DNA from 4 places in the Streptomyces sp. NPDC005551 genome. Region 4 is predicted to be linked to each of the others. Evidence: riboswitches for the same ligand, from Rfam matches in the RefSeq annotation. Region 4 holds a riboswitch; each other region holds the start of a gene.
The links. A riboswitch is a leader RNA that binds a small molecule or an ion and turns the genes downstream of it on or off. The one in region 4 is predicted to bind thiamine pyrophosphate.
Positions count from the first base shown of each region.

Region 1: it holds a riboswitch for thiamine pyrophosphate, as region 4 does, so the genes downstream of both, thiD (bifunctional hydroxymethylpyrimidine kinase/phosphomethylpyrimidine kinase) here and ACFYP4_RS30050 (thiamine ABC transporter substrate-binding protein) in region 4, are expected to answer to the same signal.
Region 2: it holds a riboswitch for thiamine pyrophosphate, as region 4 does, so the genes downstream of both, thiC (phosphomethylpyrimidine synthase ThiC) here and ACFYP4_RS30050 (thiamine ABC transporter substrate-binding protein) in region 4, are expected to answer to the same signal.
Region 3: it holds a riboswitch for thiamine pyrophosphate, as region 4 does, so the genes downstream of both, thiO (glycine oxidase ThiO) here and ACFYP4_RS30050 (thiamine ABC transporter substrate-binding protein) in region 4, are expected to answer to the same signal.

Region 1 is NZ_JBIAJE010000003.1:759,797-763,986, forward strand. Features, by position in the region: gene ACFYP4_RS11665 (serine hydrolase domain-containing protein) at 1-913, opposite strand, end outside; gene thiD (bifunctional hydroxymethylpyrimidine kinase/phosphomethylpyrimidine kinase) at 1,079-1,900, opposite strand; TPP riboswitch at 1,956-2,049, opposite strand; gene ACFYP4_RS11675 (pyruvate carboxylase) at 2,227-4,190, opposite strand, start outside.
Region 2 is NZ_JBIAJE010000004.1:193,168-197,357, forward strand. Features, by position in the region: gene thiC (phosphomethylpyrimidine synthase ThiC) at 1-1,752, opposite strand, end outside; TPP riboswitch at 1,745-1,901, opposite strand; gene ACFYP4_RS13215 (YibE/F family protein) at 1,973-3,523, shown strand; gene ACFYP4_RS13220 (SsgA family sporulation/cell division regulator) at 3,568-4,005, opposite strand; gene ACFYP4_RS13225 (helix-turn-helix domain-containing protein) at 4,105-4,190, opposite strand, start outside.
Region 3 is NZ_JBIAJE010000017.1:43,585-47,774, forward strand. Features, by position in the region: gene ACFYP4_RS33460 (thiazole synthase) at 56-850, opposite strand; gene thiS (sulfur carrier protein ThiS) at 855-1,055, opposite strand; gene thiO (glycine oxidase ThiO) at 1,052-2,248, opposite strand; TPP riboswitch at 2,246-2,358, opposite strand; gene ACFYP4_RS33475 (hypothetical protein) at 2,411-2,761, shown strand; gene ACFYP4_RS33480 (NAD(P)/FAD-dependent oxidoreductase) at 2,794-4,020, shown strand; gene ACFYP4_RS33485 (Rv2175c family DNA-binding protein) at 4,109-4,190, shown strand, end outside.
Region 4 is NZ_JBIAJE010000012.1:124,714-128,903, reverse strand. Features, by position in the region: gene ACFYP4_RS30065 (hypothetical protein) at 105-347, opposite strand; gene ACFYP4_RS30060 (hypothetical protein) at 416-922, shown strand; gene rlmN (23S rRNA (adenine(2503)-C(2))-methyltransferase RlmN) at 1,058-2,164, shown strand; TPP riboswitch at 2,228-2,333, shown strand; gene ACFYP4_RS30050 (thiamine ABC transporter substrate-binding protein) at 2,413-3,498, shown strand; gene ACFYP4_RS30045 (ABC transporter permease) at 3,474-4,190, shown strand, end outside.

The DNA.
Region 1 (4,190 bases), on a different contig from region 4:
TGAGCAGTTCACCGGTCGCCACGATCTTCGCCCAGCGGCGCAGGTCGCGCAGGTCCGAGATCATCTGCCCGGCGGCCCAGGCCCAGCTGGGGTTCCAGTCCGTGGAGTCCTCCACCTCACCGCTGAGCGTCTGGTCGGTGTAGCCGCGCGCGTGCGGCTCGGGGAACTCGTGGTCCTCGGGGAACAGCGTGTGGCGCAGGCGGGCCGGCCGCACGACCCGCTTCTCGATGAAGTCGCCGAGGCGGTGGCCGCTGACCTTCTCGATCACCAGGCCGAGGAGCACGAGGTTGCTGTTGGAGTACTGGAACTGCGTCCCCGGTGCGAAGGTGTTGTCGTGCCGGTAGCCGTACGCGAGCAACTCCTCCGGGGTGAACGAACGGCTCGGGTCGCTCAGCAGATCGTGCTCGAAGTCCGGGTCGGCGCTGTACGGGAACAGACCGCTGCGCATCCCGGCCAGATGCCTGAGGGTGATGTGGTCGCCGTTCGGCACGCCGTCGATGTACTCGGAGATCGGGTCGTCCAGTCCGATCCGGCCGTCGTCGACCAGTTCGAGCAGCGCGGTGACCGTGAAGGTCTTGGTCTCGCTGCCGATCCGGATGAACTGGCGGGTGCTCATCGGCTCGCCGGTCCCGGTGTCGGCGACTCCGGTCGCGCGGACGTAGTTCCCCTTGCCGGGCATCCACAGTCCGACGACGACCCCGGGGATGCCTGCCTCGCGGCGGACCTTCTCGACGGCCTTGTCCAGCCGCGCGGTGAGTTTGCGGCCGAGGCCGTCCGGCGGGGTCCTGTCCTCGTCGTGCCGGCCGACGGCCACGACGTGATCGGCGGCGGCGGGAATCGCCGTCATGGGCGCCAGGACGGACGCCACCAGCAGGGATGCGGCGAACAGGCGGCGGGAGGGGGTACGTCGCACGGGACTCCTCTTCCTGGTCAGGGTTCGGGTGGCAACGTCACCATCCGCTCCCCGGGGCACCCCCCTCGTCCGGTACGCGTTCCTGCGAGTCCACCCGTTCGGCGCCACGGGGGTCTCCGGACGGCCCCGGACAGGGCCCCCGTACGCCCGGTCCCGTTCGGCGGCTCAGCGGGCCGCGCGCAGCCGCCAGCCGTGGTCGACCGGGCCGAGGCCGGCGCCCAGCGGGAACCCCGCCGCTATCGCGCCCGTGACGTAGTCCTTCGCGAGCCGCACCGCCTCGGGCACCGGCCGCCCCTGCGCCAGCCCCACGGCGACGGCCGAGGCCAGGGTGCAACCGGTGCCGTGCGTATGCCGGTTGTCGTGGCGGGGGGCGCGCAGCCAGTGCGTCTCGGTGCCGTCCGTGAGCAGGTCCACGGCCTCGCCCGGCAGATGCCCGCCCTTGACCAGGACCCAGCGCGGCCCGTAGGACAGCAGTCGCTCCGCGGCCTCGGACATGCCCCGCTCGTCCGTCACGCGGACGCCGGTGAGCTGCGCCGTCTCGTCCAGGTTGGGCGTCGCCACCGTCGCGACCGGCAGCAGCACGGAGCGTACGGCGTCCAGCGCCTCGTCCGCGAGCAGCCGGTCGCCGTGCTTGGACACGCTCACGGGGTCCACGACCACGGGTGCGGCGGTGTCGGCGAGCAACCCGGCGACGGTGGCGACGAGTTCGGGCGAGGCCAGCATCCCGGTCTTCACCGCCTGCACGCCGATGTCGTCGACGACGCTGCGGTACTGCGCCCGCACCGCCTCGGACGGAAGCTCCCAGGCGCCCTGGACACCGACGGAGTTCTGCGCGGTGACCGCGGTGAGCACGCTCATCCCGTGTGCGCCGAGCGCGAGCATCGTCTTCAGGTCGGCCTGGATGCCCGCACCGCCGCCGGAGTCCGATCCGGCGACGGTCAGGACGCGGGCCGGTACGGCGGACGGTCCGGCGGGGGCGGCGGCCATCCGCCCCGGGGAGACCCGCTGCGGGCCTGCGACGGCCGCCTCGCCACGGGCACGCGGCAACGACATGAGACATCCCTCCGCCAGTGCGAACTGGTTCAGGTTCGACGGGTGTGATCTCAGCCCCGTGCGGGGCACCCCGTGTCCGGTACGCCGCACAGGATAGCCGGAGCCGCGCCGTCCACGGCTCCGGGTCCCGTCGGCCTCGCCCGCCCCCGGGTCCGGTCGGCCGCGGTCCGGCCGGGCGGGACCCGGAGCCGGCGCACCGCGTCACCGCGCGCGTGCGCCGGTGACGGACGGCAGCCTCCGCCGGCCGGGCAGGCGGAACGTCAGGCGATCTCCACGAGCAGGTCGCCGCCCTCCACCTGCTGGATGCGGTTGATGGCCAGCCGCGACACCGTGCCGCTCCTGGAGGCGGTGACCGCGGCCTCCATCTTCATCGCCTCGATGGTGGCCACCGTGGCACCGGCCTCGACCTCGTCCCCCTCGGCGACGGCGAGCGTCACCACTCCCGCGAACGGCGCGGCGACGTGTCCGGGGTCGGCACGGTCGGCCTTCTCCGTGGCCGGGATGTCGGAGGAGACGGCGGCGTCGCGCACCTGGATCGGCCTCAGCTGGCCGTTCAGCGCCGACATCACGGTGCGCATGCCGCGTTCGTCGGCCTCGCCCACGGCCTCCAGCTCGATGAGCAGCCGGACGCCCGGTTCGAGGTCGACCGCGTACTCCTTGCCCGGACGCAGCCCGTAGAAGAAGTCCTTGCTGTCCAGCACGCTGGTGTCGCCGTAGGTCTGCCGGTGCGTCTGGAACTCGCGGGTCGGCCCGGGGAACAGCAGCCGGTTGAGCGTCGCCCGCCGGTCCTTCGCCAGACCGTCGCGGTCGTCCGCGGTCAGCTCCTCCCGGGGCTTCGGCGCGGCACGGCCCTCCAGCGCCCGGGTGCGGAACGGCTCGGGCCATCCGCCGGGCGGATTGCCCAGCTCGCCGCGGAGGAAGCCGATGACGGAGTCCGGGATGTCGAACCGGTCCGGGCGGGCCTCGAAGTCCGCCGGGTCGACGCCGGCGCCCACCAGGTGGAGGGCGAGGTCGCCGACCACCTTCGACGACGGGGTGACCTTCACCAGGTGGCCGAGGATCCGGTCGGCGGCGGCGTACATCGCCTCGATCTCCTCGAAGCGGTCGCCGAGGCCCAGCGCGACGGCCTGCGTGCGCAGGTTGGACAGCTGCCCGCCGGGGATCTCGTGGTGGTAGACCCGTCCCGTCGGCGAGGCGAGGCCCGCCTCGAAGGGCGCGTAGATCTTGCGGACGCTCTCCCAGTACGGCTCCAGCTCGCCCACGGCCCGCAGGCTCAGCCCGGTCGGCCGCTCCGAGTAGTCGGTCGCGGCGACGATGCCCGACAGCGACGGCTGGGAGGTGGTCCCGGCCATGGACGCCACCGCTCCGTCGACCGCGTCCGCCCCGGCCTGGATCGCGGCGAGGTAGGTGGCGAGCTGGCCGCCCGCGGTGTCGTGGGTGTGGATGTGCACCGGCAGGTCGAACTCGCGGCGCAGCGCCGACACGAGGGTGGCGGCGGCCGGGGCGCGCAGCAGGCCCGCCATGTCCTTGACGGCGAGGACGTGGGCGCCCGCCTCGACGATCTGCTCGGCCAGGCGGAGGTAGTAGTCCAGGGTGTACAGCCGCTCGGACGGGTCGGACAGGTCGGAGGTGTAGCACAGGGCGACCTCGGCGACGGCCGTTCCGGTCTCCCGTACGGCGTCGATGGCGGGCCGCATCTGTCCGACGTCGTTCAGCGCGTCGAAGATCCGGAAGATGTCGATGCCGGTGGCTGCCGCCTCCTGCACGAACGCGTCGGTCACCTCCGTCGGGTACGGCGTGTAGCCCACCGTGTTGCGGCCGCGCAGCAGCATCTGCAGGCAGATGTTCGGCACCGCCTCGCGCAGTGCGGCCAGGCGTTCCCAGGGGTCCTCGGCGAGGAAGCGGAGCGCGACGTCGTAGGTGGCGCCGCCCCAGCACTCCAGGGACAGCAGTTCGGGCAGGGTCCTGGCCACCACGGGGGCGATGGCGAGCATGTCCTTGGTGCGGACGCGGGTGGCGAGCAGCGACTGGTGTGCGTCGCGGAACGTGGTGTCGGTGACGCCGATGGCCGGTGACGCGCGCAGCCACCGGGCGAAGCCGTCGGGGCCCAGCTCGGCGAGCCGCTGCCGGGAGCCGGCGGGCGGTTCCCCGGCCGGCACGGCCGGGATCTTGGTGGTGGGGTCGACCAGCTCGGGCCGTTCACCGTGCGGCTTGTTCACGGTGA
Region 2 (4,190 bases), on a different contig from region 4:
GGACTTCTGCGCCATGCCCTCCTCGATCTCCGCCGGCGAACGCCCGTGCTCACGGCGGATGTCGTGCGAGATCTTCATGGAGCAGAACTTCGGCCCGCACATCGAGCAGAAGTGGGCCGTCTTGGCGGGCTCGGCCGGCAGCGTCTCGTCGTGGAACTCCCGCGCCGTGTCCGGATCGAGGGCCAGATTGAACTGGTCCTCCCACCGGAACTCGAAGCGGGCGTCGGACAGCGCGTCGTCCCACTCCTGCGCGCCCGGGTGCCCCTTGGCGAGGTCTGCCGCGTGAGCCGCGATCTTGTACGTGATGACGCCGGTCTTCACGTCGTCGCGGTTGGGCAGTCCGAGGTGCTCCTTGGGCGTGACGTAGCAGAGCATCGCCGTGCCCCACCAGGCGATCATCGCGGCACCGATGCCGGAGGTGATGTGGTCGTACGCCGGGGCGACGTCCGTCGTCAGCGGGCCGAGCGTATAGAACGGAGCTTCATCGCAGATCTCCTGCTGAAGGTCGATGTTCTCCTTGATCTTGTGCATGGGGACATGCCCCGGGCCCTCGATCATGGTCTGTACGTGAAAACGCTTCGCGACCCTGTTGAGTTCCCCGAGCGTCCTCAACTCCGCGAACTGCGCGGCGTCGTTGGCGTCGGCGATCGACCCGGGCCGCAGCCCGTCGCCGAGCGAGTACGTGACGTCGTAGGCGGCGAGAATCTCGCAGAGTTCCTCGAAGTTCTCGTAGAGGAAGCTCTCCTTGTGGTGCGCCAGGCACCAGGCCGCCATGATCGAGCCGCCCCGCGAGACGATGCCGGTCTTGCGGTTCGCGGTGAGCGGGACGTACTGCAGGCGCACGCCCGCATGGACCGTCATGTAGTCCACGCCCTGCTCGGCCTGCTCGATGACCGTGTCCTTGTAGATCTCCCAGGTGAGCTCCTCGGCACGGCCGTCGACCTTCTCCAGCGCCTGGTACAGCGGCACGGTGCCGATGGGTACGGGGGAGTTCCGCAGCACCCACTCACGGGTGGTGTGGATGTTGCGCCCGGTGGACAGGTCCATGACCGTGTCCGCGCCCCACTGGGTGGCCCAGGTCATCTTGTCCACCTCCTCCTCGATGGAGGACGTGACCGCCGAGTTGCCGATGTTGGCGTTCACCTTCACCAGGAACCTCTTGCCGATGATCATCGGCTCGATCTCCGGGTGGTTGACGTTCGCGGGCAGGACCGCCCGGCCGGCCGCGATCTCCTCGCGGACGACTTCGGGGTCGACGTTCTCGCGGACCGCCACGAACTCCATCTCGGGGGTGATCTCGCCGCGGCGGGCGTACGCGAGTTGCGTGACGGCCTCTCCGGGGCGCCCCCGGCGCGGCTGACGCGGCCGTCCGGGGAAGACCGCGTCCAGGTTGCGCAGCCCGCCGCGTGGTGAGGTGTGCTTGATGCCGTCGTCCTCGGGGCGCACGGCACGGCCCGCGTACTCCTCGGTGTCACCGCGCGCGATGATCCAGTTCTCGCGCAGCGGCGCCAGTCCCCTGCGTACGTCGGTGGCGACGGCCGGATCGGTGTACGGGCCGGAGGTGTCGTACAGCGTGACCGACTGCCCGTTCGTGAGGTGCACCTGACGGACCGGCACCCGCAGGTCGGGGCGCGAACCCTCGACGTACGCCTTGTGCCAGCCGATGGACTTCCCGGCCTCGCCGTTCGGGAGCGAGGCGGGTGCCCCGTCCGTCTGGCTGGAGACAGGCGTGCTTACGTCCTTGTTGGTCATGAGACCTACTCCCTACGCCGGCATTACCCGGTAACAGGTTCAGCGGTCGACGCAGCGATGTCCGTCCGCCGATGTTTCATGTGAAACATCGCTGAGACGAAGGTCAGCGCCCTCTCAGCCCGGTGCTCCGAGCTCCCGCGTGTGCAAAGGTGCCTCCACGCTAGCGTCATATCTGGCGCGGTGAACAGAGGGCCCCCTGCGTTCTTGCGATGATCGGTCGGTGACCACGACGCAGCAGCCCCCGTTCCCACCGTCCGACCCGCCGCACGGGCACGGCGCGGGCCCAGGAGCCAACCGCGGCCCTGGACACGCACCCGGGCACGGACCGGGTCCCGGTGACAGTTCCCGAAGCGGACGGGCGGGTGGCGGAAGCGGCCCGGCGTCAGGCGGCCCCAGCGGCCCGGACGGCGGGGGCGGCCCGGACGGGGGAGGCAGCCACGGGCCGGGCCACGGAGGTGGTCACGGCGGCGGCCACGGTCACTCGCACAGCCACGGACCCGCCGCCCCGGTCTCCCGGCATCTGCGCAAGGTCATCGCCGCGGTGCTGATCCCCTTCGCGGCCGCGGTCGTCGTGGGTCTCGTGGTGCTGTGGCCGGGCGGCGCGCCCTCGCACGAGCGCACGGGCGTCGGTTTCGACCGGCAGTCCCAGGAAGCCACGGTCACCAGGGTCGACAAGGTGGACTGCAAGTCCGTCAACGCCTCGGGAGACACCCCGACCGGTGACACCTCCACCGCCGAGGGCTCCTCCGCGCAGCAGCAGGCGACGGGCGACTGCAAGAAGGCGACGATCAGGATCGACACCGGCAAGGACAAGGGCCGCACCTTCACCGAGATCGTCCAGCCGGACCAGTCACGGCAGTTGCACCAGGGCGAGAAGGTCGTCGTCGCGTACGAACCCTCCGCGCCCGCGAACCTGCAGTACTCGGTCACCGACGTGAACCGCAAGTTCCCCATGGTGTTGCTCGCCGGGATCTTCGCGCTGGCCGTCGTGGTGGTGGGCCGGCTGCGCGGACTCATGGCGCTGGTCGCGCTGGCCGTGAGCTTTCTCATCCTGACGTCCTTCATCCTGCCCGCGATCCTGCAGGGCTCGAACCCGCTGGTCGTGGCGGTGGTCGGAGCCAGCGCGATCATGCTGATCGCGCTCTACATGTGTCACGGCCTGTCGGCACGCACCTCGGTCGCGGTGCTCGGCACGCTGCTCTCGCTGCTGCTGATCGGCGTACTCGGTTCGGGATTCATCGACTGGGCCGCACTGACCGGCAACGTGGACGACAACACGGGCCTGATCCACGGCCTGTATCCGTCCATCGACATGAGCGGCCTGCTGCTCGCGGGCGTCATCATCGGCTCGCTCGGTGTGCTCGACGATGTGACGGTCACCCAGACCTCCGCCGTCTGGGAACTGCACCAGGCGGACCCGACCCTGGGCTGGCGCGGGCTGTACCGGGCGGGCATCCGGATCGGCCGCGACCACATCGCCTCCGTCGTCAACACCCTGGTACTGGCGTACGCGGGCGCGGCCCTGCCCCTGCTGCTGCTCTTCTCGATCGCTCAGAGCAGCGTCGGCACGGTCGCCAACAGCGAGCTGGTGGCGGAGGAGATCGTGCGCACCCTGGTCGGCTCGATCGGTCTGGTGGCCGCGGTCCCGGTGACCACCGCCCTGGCCGCTCTGGTCGTCTCCGCGGACCGCAGGGAGACCGCGGGGACCACGGCACCCGCAGGTGTCAAAACCCCGGCGCGCAACAGGAAGGGCCGGCGCCGCAAGCACTGAGGGGTGAGGAAGCCGTACTTCTCCCGGAAAGGTCCGAGGGCGCTTCAGCCCGCGCTCTGCTCCTCCGCCAGGATGCGGTCGAGGGCCTCGTCGAGATGGGTGTCGAAGTCGGCGAGGGAACACTCCTGCCCCAGGGGCACCAGCTTGTCCGTACGGTCGAGAAAGGCCACGAGCGGGGCGGCGCCCGACCGGAACAGCGCGTGGTCGCAGCCGACCTGAAGCCGGATCAGCACCTCGCCGAACGCCTCGGGGTCGGCCGGGGCGATGTGCACGTCCCCGTCACCGCACGGCCGCCCCACGCCGTCGATCAGGAGCTCCCGCCCGAACGCCCAGGTCACCGGAGCATCACCGGGCAGATGAAAGGTCAGCCGCACGGCGAAGGGATCACAGGTCTCATAGCGGAGCTCCACCGGAATGCGGAACGAGAGCTCCTCCGAGACGAGAAAGCTCATCATGACCTCTGCCTGCACCGACTCGCGCATCGTCAACCCCGTCATTTGCCGCCGACTGGCCAGGAATCATCCTCCTGACACCGCTGGCATCTTGCTCACCGTACACGGCATATCACAAGGAGTGAGTTTTCAGATGCTGATAGAGATCGTCAGCGCCCCCAGCATCCGGCCGATCTCGGCCTGGAGTTGCCGGGCTGTCGGCAGCAGCCGCTCGA
Region 3 (4,190 bases), on a different contig from region 4:
GCAGACCTGTGACTGTTGAGCGGCCTCGCGGACGCGAGGGTGGACGGCCCCCGCGTCAGAAGGCGGGGCGCTCGGGATCCAGCCGCGCACGCCCCTGGACCGGGGAGGACGCCTCGGCGAAGTGCCTGCGCGGGATACGGCCCGCCCGGTACGCCAGCCGCCCCGCCTCGACCGCGTGCCGCATGGCGCCGGCCATCAGCACCGGCTCCTGGGCCCGGGTCACGGCTGAGGCGAGCATCACACCCGCGCACCCCAGCTCCATGGCGAGCGCGGCGTCCGAGGCCGTACCGGCTCCCGCGTCCAGGATGACCGGCACGCGCGCGTGCTCCACGATCAGCTGGAAGTTGTGCGGGTTGCGGATCCCGAGGCCGGAGCCGATGGGCGAGCCCAGCGGCATGATCGCGGCGCAGCCGACGTCCTCCAGCCTGCGCGCCAGCACGGGGTCGTCGTTCGTGTAGGGCAGCACGGTGAAGCCGTCGTCGACCAGCGTCTCGGCGGCGTCCAGCAGCTCGATCGGATCCGGCAGCAGGGTGCGCTCGTCGGCGATGACCTCCAGCTTGACCAGGTCGGTGCCGAGGGCCTCGCGGGCCAGCCGGGCGGTCAGGACGGCCTCGCCCGCGGTGAAGCAGCCCGCCGTGTTCGGCAGGACGCGGATGCCGAGCCGGTCGAGCACGGACAGCACCGAGCCGTGGGCCCGTGGGTTCACCCGGCGCATCGCCACCGTCGTCAGTTCCGTGCCGGAGGCCGCCAGGGAGCGCTCCAGCACGTCCGGGCTGGGGGCGCCGCCGGTGCCCATGATCAGGCGGGACGAGTAGGACGTACCACCGAGGACGAAGGGGTCGTCGGCCATGGGGTCAGCCTCCTTGGACGGCGGTGAGGACTTCGACGCGGTCTCCCTCGGCGAGGGCCGTCGCGGCCCACCGGGTGCGGGGGACGACGGTCTCGTTCAGGGCGGCCGCGACCCCGGAGGGGGCCGCGGTGAGGGTCGCGACGAGCGCGTCGAGTGCGATGCCCGGGGTGACGTGCCGCGGTTCCCCGTTGACGTGGATGTTCATGCGGGCTGCTCCGTACGGGCCGTGCTGAAGCGTTCGGGGGTGAAGGGGCGTGCCTCGTCCGGGAGTTCACCGGTGGTGAGGACGTGCGCCATGGCGTCGCCGGTGACCGGCGTGAGCAGCACGCCGTTGCGGTAGTGGCCGGTGGCCAGCGACAGGCCGTCGAGCCCGGTCGGGCCGAGCAGCGGCGCGTTGTCCGGCGAGCCGGGGCGCAGTCCGGCGCGCGTCTCGGTCAGCGGCAGCTCGGTGATCCCGGGGACCAGTTCGTGCGCGTCGCGCAGCAGCTCGTACACGCCGCCCGCGGTGACCGTGGTGTCCCAGCCAAGTTCCTCGCTGGTGGCGCCCACGACCAGCTCACCGCTCTCGCGGGGCACCAGGTAGACGTGACTGCCGCGCACGACGGCGCGCACGGTCCGGCTCAGGAACGGCGCGTACCGCTCCGGTACGGTCAGCCGCAGCACCTGCCCCTTCACGGGACGCACCGGCGGCAGCAGGTCGTCGGGGACGCCCGCCAGCCGTCCGCTGAGGCTGCCCGCGGCGAGGACCACCTGGCCGGCCGCGAGGGCCGTGCCGTCGCGGGTGAGCACCCCGGCGGCCCGGCCCCGTACGACGGTCAGGTGCTCGGCCCAGGTGCGGTGGAGGACCACTCCGGCCCGCTCGCAGGCCGCGACCAGGGCGGCGGCGAGCCGGCGCGGGTCGACCTGGTGGTCCCCGTCCACCCGCAGCCCGCCGCGCACGCCCGGGGCGAGCATCGGCTCCAGACGGCGGCAGTCGCGACCGCTGAGCCACTCCGACTCCAGACCCGACCGCTGCTGGAGGGCGTGCAGTTCGCGCAGGTGCGCGCGGTCGTCGGCGTCCAGCGCGACGGCGAGTGTGCCGCACCTGCGGTAACCGGGGTCGAGGCCGGTCACCTCGGTCAGCTCGGCCACGAAGTCCGGATAGCGGCGCGCGGAGGCCAGGTTGAGGCTCAGCAGGGTCTGCTCGCCGTAGTGCAGTTCGGTGACGGCGGCCAGCATGCCCGCGGCCACCTGCGCGGCTCCGCCGCCCGGCTCGGGGTCGACGACCGCGGTGCTGAGCCCCCGCTGTGCGGCCCGCCAGGCGGTCACCAGCCCGATGATGCCGCCGCCCACGACGAGGACGTCCGGGATCCCCGCGGACCCCGGTGCGGTGGGCGCGGCGTGCGACATACGCGACATGGGCGTCCAGCCCCTCCCTTCGCCGGCATGACCCGGATCAGGTTCGTACGGTCGGAGGCCGCCCAGCCTCCCTCTCAGCCCGGTGCGTCCGGGCTCCCGCGTGTGCTTTACGTTGGCCACCCTAGCCCGTCGCCCCGGACCCCAGTAGAGGAGTTCCCCACCATGGCCCGCTCGCTCGACGGCCTCGTCCTCGCCCCGGTCGCCGACCAGGCGCCGGGCCAGGTCGGCACCCGCACCCGGTTCACCTACCACGAGCGGAACGGGGAGATCTGGGCCGAGTACTCGGGCGGGGATGTCGTACGAGGTCATCTCGTGGGTAGGCGTGAGGGTGACCGCCTCGACTTCCGGTACGTGCAGCTGAAGCACGACGGAACGACCTCTTCCGGGCACTGCGTGTCCTCGGTCGTCGAGCTGGCCGACGGACGGGTACGGCTTGAGGAGAGCTGGCAGTGGGAGTCGCAGGAGGGCAGCGGGACCAGCGTGGTGGAGGAGATCACCCCGCACACCCGATGACTGACGGGACGTCAGGTATCTATGGTGATCAGGTGAGCGAGCAGACGCGGGCCGAGGAACGCACGGAGCGGCGGGTCGTCGTCGTGGGCGCGGGCATGGCCGGGGTGCAGACCGCGGTCGCCCTGCGCGAACAGGGTTTCGCCGGCACGGTGACGCTGATCGGCGCGGAGCCGCACCAGCCGTACGACAGGCCGCCGCTGTCCAAGGCGGTGCTGCTCGGCAAGGCCGAGGGCTCCGCCTTCGACGTCGACTTCGAGGCGCTCGGCATCGGGCTGCGCCTCGGCTGCGAGGTGCTCGGAGTGCGCCCCGCGGACCACGAGCTGGACACCGCCGAAGGTCCCGTGCGGTACGACGTCCTGGTCCTCGCGACCGGAGCGGAACCGATCCGGCTGCCCGGCACGGAGGGCGTCCCCGGAGTCCATCTGCTGCGCACCCTGGACGACGCCGAGCGGCTGCGCCCGGTCCTCGCCGAGCAGCACGACATCGTGGTCGTCGGCGCGGGCTGGATCGGCGCCGAGTTCGCGACCGCGGCGCGCGAGGCCGGCTGCGCGGTGACCGTCGTCGAGGCCGCCGACCGTCCGCTGGCCGGGGCGCTGCCTCCCGAGGTCGCCGCGCCCATGGCGGCCTGGTACGCCGACAGCGGAGCCGCGCTGCGCACGCACGCGCGCGTGGAGCGCGTCGAGCCCGGCGCCGTCGTCCTCGACGACGGCTCGCGGGTGCCCGCGGGCGCGGTCGTCGTCGGCATCGGGGCCCGCCCCGCGACCGGCTGGCTCACCGGCTCCGGCATCGGGCTCGGCGCCCACGGCGAGATCGTGGCCGACGCGCACCTGCGCACCTCCGCGCCCGACGTCTACGCCGTCGGCGACTGCGCCTCCTTCCCCTCGGGTCGGTACGAGGGGCGCCTGCTGGTCCACCACTGGGACAACGCCCTCCAGGGACCGCGCACGGTGGCGGCGAACATCATCGGCGAGACCCCCGCGGTGTACGACCCAGTGCCGTACTTCTGGTCCGAGCAGTTCGGGCGCTTCGTGCAGTACGCGGGCCACCACGCGTCCGCCGACACCACCCTGTGGCGCGGCGACCCGTCGGGCGCCGCATGGACGGTGTGCTGGCTGCGCGAGGACCGCCTGGTCGCCCTGCTCGCGGTGGGCCGGCCCCGGGACCTGGCCCAGGGACGCAAACTCATCGAGGCGGGCACACCGATGGACGCGGCCGCCCTGACGGACCCGTCGAAGCCGCTGAAGACGGCCGCGGCGTAGCCGATGACGTCCCGGTCGCCCCGGCCCCCCTCCCCAGGTCGGACGGGCCCGGCTTCCGACTGTCGGTCCCAGATGGCAGGCTTGTCCCGTGACCGAGATTGACGCAAAGATCGATGCTCTCGTCCCCGACTGGCTCACCCTTCCCGACATCGCCGAGATGCTCGGCGTCG
Region 4 (4,190 bases):
CGGACGACGTCCGTGCGTCGTCGGCCCGCTGTCCCGTACCGGAGGGGCTCGCCGTCCACAGGGCGGCGAGCCCCTCTTCGTATGGACTGGCGGAATTCCCGGCGTCAGTCCATGCCGTACTCATGTGGGCGGCCGCCCTGCCATTCGACCCAGTCCGGGTCGTCCAGCAGCTCCCAGGCGTCCGGCAGTCCCGCGCGGCGCAGGAACTCCACCAGGTCGGCGTCACCGTGGGCGAGGCCGGCGGCCCGGGCGCGGATCGTCACCCGGCGCGCACCGGTGCCCGTCGCGGGATGCACGACGATGGGGGCGGTGCCCCTGTTCTCGGCAGAAGACGCTTTTTCGTACACAGGTTCGATTCTAGGCCCACGTGTACGTCTGACGACAGCGCCCCGTCGGAGGCAGGCGGTACCTGGTCGTGGGAGTCGCTGTTGCCAGTTACCTGTTGGGGCATCTCGCCTATCCCCTCAGTGCCCTCCTGGACAAGGTGGCACCGCGTTGGAACTGGACCGTCGAGAACGCTCGTCTTGAATTCGTGGCCAGAGTGCCCGAGGCCCGGGACCGACCCTTCGTGCGCACTGATCCGTCTCTGCTGTTGGCTGCGGTGGAACTCCACCACAAGGAGGCGGCGGGCGAGATCACTCGGCTGCAAGGCCTCGCGTTGATGCTGCGGAACTCGGCCCTGGCCCTGTTGTTCGCGCTCGTCGTCTCCGTGATCGAGCTCGTTGTGGGACCCGATCGCGTGCTGGCAGGAGGCTGTGCGGCATTGCTGCTCGTAGGCCTGACTGCCGCAATCAGACAAGGGCGCCGTGTGCGGCACTGGGACCGCCTGAAGACGTTGGAGATCTGCTTCTGGATCCCGGACATCGACGACAGATTCGGCTCCCAACCACCGGTGATCACAGGCCCGCACCCGCGCTCCTGACATGTGAGGGAGTGCTGCGTCCTCAGAGCGCTTCCTGCTTCAGCGGCCCACCGCTGACGATGACCATCCATGCCGCCCGCCGCTCAACCACGCGGTCACCGTGGCCCGGAGATGATCTGCGACACTGGAAGAGTTATGCCTGCACCCGGAGAACTTACTTTCGTCGCCCCGCGCGGAGCTCAGAAGCCGCCGCGGCACCTTGCCGATCTCACGCCCGCCGAGCGCAAAGAGGCGGTTGCCGCGATCGGTGAGAAGCCGTTTCGCGCCAAGCAGCTCTCGCAGCACTACTTCGCGCGGTTCGCGCACGACCCGGCGGAGTGGACGGACATTCCGGCCGCCTCGCGCGGGAAGCTCCAGGAAGCGCTTCTGCCCGACCTGATGTCCGTCGTCCGGCACATCAGCTGTGACGACGACACCACCCGCAAGACCCTGTGGCGGCTCTTCGACGGCACGCTCGTCGAGTCCGTGCTCATGCGTTACCCGGACCGGGTGACCATGTGCATCAGCTCGCAGGCGGGCTGCGGGATGAACTGCCCGTTCTGCGCCACCGGCCAGGCCGGTCTCGACCGGAACCTGTCGACGGGCGAGATCGTGCACCAGATCGTGGACGGGATGCGGGCCCTCAGGGACGGCGAGATCCCCGGCGGCCCGGCGCGGCTGAGCAACATCGTGTTCATGGGCATGGGCGAGCCGCTCGCCAACTACAAGCGCGTGGTCGGCGCCATCCGCGCGCTCACCGACCCCGAGCCCGACGGGCTGGGCCTCTCGCAGCGCGGCATCACCGTGTCGACCGTGGGCCTGGTGCCCGCCATCCACCGGTTCGCCGACGAGGGCTTCAAGTGCCGTCTCGCCATCTCCCTGCACGCGCCGGACGACGAGCTGCGCGACACCCTCGTCCCCGTCAACACGCGGTGGAAGGTGCGCGAGGTGCTGGACGCCGGCTGGGAGTACGCCGCCAAGTCGGGGCGCCGCGTCTCCATCGAGTACGCGCTCATCCGGGACATCAACGACCAGGCGTGGCGCGGTGACCGGCTCGGCCGGCTGCTCCGGGGCAAGCCGGTCCACGTGAACCTGATCCCGCTGAACCCGACGCCCGGTTCCAAGTGGACCGCCTCCCGTCCCGAGGACGAGAAGGCGTTCGTCGAGGCCATCGCGGCCCACGGCGTGCCGGTCACCGTCCGTGACACCCGCGGCCAGGAGATCGACGGAGCGTGCGGGCAGCTGGCGGCGTCCGAGCGGTAGACCCCGGCGGGCCGAGGTCCTCGGCCCGGCGGGCGGTAGGCTGACTCCCGTACGTACATCTTCATATTCCGACAGGGGAGCGCCACAGCGCTGAGAGTGCGGCACGGGCCGCAGACCCTCTGAACCTTGCCCAGGTCATTCTGGGTAGGAAGTTCGGTCATCACTCAAGCTGTTGCGCCCTGCCCGGGAACTCTCAGAGGTTCCCGGGCAGGGCCGCGTCTCTTCCTGGTCACTCCAGGAGGAATCCAGTGAGCACCACCGTGAAGTTCACAGCCGCGCTCGTGGCCACCGGGCTCGGGCTCGTCACGCTGTCCGCGTGCGGCTCGTCCGGCTCCGGCACCGACGCCGCCGACTCCAAGACCGTGACCCTGGTCGCCCACGACTCCTTCCTCGCTTCGAAGAGCGTGCTCAAGGAGTTCGAGAAGGAGTCCGGCTACCAGGTCAAGGTCCTCAAGGACGGCGACGCCGGGCAGGCCGTCAACAAGGCGATCCTCACCAAGGGCAACCCGCAGGGCGACGTCTTCTTCGGCGTCGACAACACCCTCCTGTCCCGCGCACTCGACAACGGGCTCTTCCAGTCTTACGAGCCCAAGGGCTCAGGCGCGGTCCTGCCCGAGTACCGGGCCGACCGGGACAAGCACCGGGTCACGCCCATCGACACCGGCGACATCTGCGTCAACTACGACAAGGCCTACTTCAGCGAGCACAAGCTGACCCCGCCCGACTCGTTCGACGACCTGGTCGAGCCGGCGTACAAGAACCTCCTCGTCACCGAGAACGCCTCCACGTCCTCGCCCGGTCTCGGCTTCCTCCTCGGGACGGCCGGGAAGTACGGGGACGGGGGCTGGCAGGACTACTGGAAGAAGCTCAAGGGCAACGGCGTCAAGGTCGTCGACGGCTGGGAGCAGGCCTACAACGAGGAGTTCTCCGGCTCCGCCGGCGGAAAGAAGGCCAAGGGCGACCGGCCGCTGGTCGTCTCCTACGCCTCCTCCCCGCCCGCCGAGGTGATCTACGCCGACCCGAAGCCGAAGACCGCGCCCACCGGCGTCGCCACCGGCACCTGCTTCCGGCAGGTCGAGTACGCGGGACTGCTCAGCAACGCCGGGAACACCAAGGGCGGCAAGGCACTCCTCGACTTCCTGGTCTCCAGGACGTTCCAGGAGGACATGCCGCTCAACATGTTCGTCTACCCGGTGGTCAAGGGCGCCCGGGTGCCCGCGGAGTTCACCCGGTTCGGCCCGCAGGCGAAGGACCCCGAGACCCTCGCCCCCGCCCGGATCGCCGAGCACCGTGACCAGTGGGTCAAGTCGTGGACCTCGCTCGTACTGAAGTAGCCCCGCGCCGGGGTCCCGGGAGGAGCGCGGCGGTGCGGCTCGGGCTGCTGGCCCTGCCCGTCGCGTTCTTCGCGGCCTTCTTCGCCTATCCGGTCGCGGCGATCGTCTCGCGCGGCCTGAGGACCGGGGGGAGCTGGCGGTTCGGCCGGATCGTGGACGTCGTGGCGCAGTCCGACGTACGGCACGTCCTGTGGTTCACCACCTGGCAGGCGCTCGCGTCGACCGCGCTCACGCTGCTGGTCGCGCTCCCCGGCGCGTACGTCTTCGCGCGCTTCGAGTTCAGGGGCAAGCAGGTGCTGCGGGCGGTGGTCACCGTCCCGTTCGTGCTGCCGACCGTCGTGGTCGGCACCGCCTTCCTTGCGCTGGTCGGCAGGGGCGGGCTGCTCGACGAGCTGTGGGGCGTACGCCTGGACACCACCGTGTGGGCGATCCTGCTCGCGCACGTCTTCTTCAACTACGCGGTCGTCGTGCGCACGGTCGGCGGGCTCTGGTCGCAGCTCGACCCGCGCCAGGAGGAGGCCGCCCGGATGCTCGGCGCCTCCCGGCTCACCGCCTGGCGCCGGATCACGCTCCCGGCGCTCGGTCCCGCCCTGGCCGCAGCCGCGCTCATGGTCTTCCTCTTCACCTTCACCTCCTTCGCCGTGGTGCGGATTCTCGGCGGCCCCGCCTTCTCCACCCTCGAAGTGGAGATC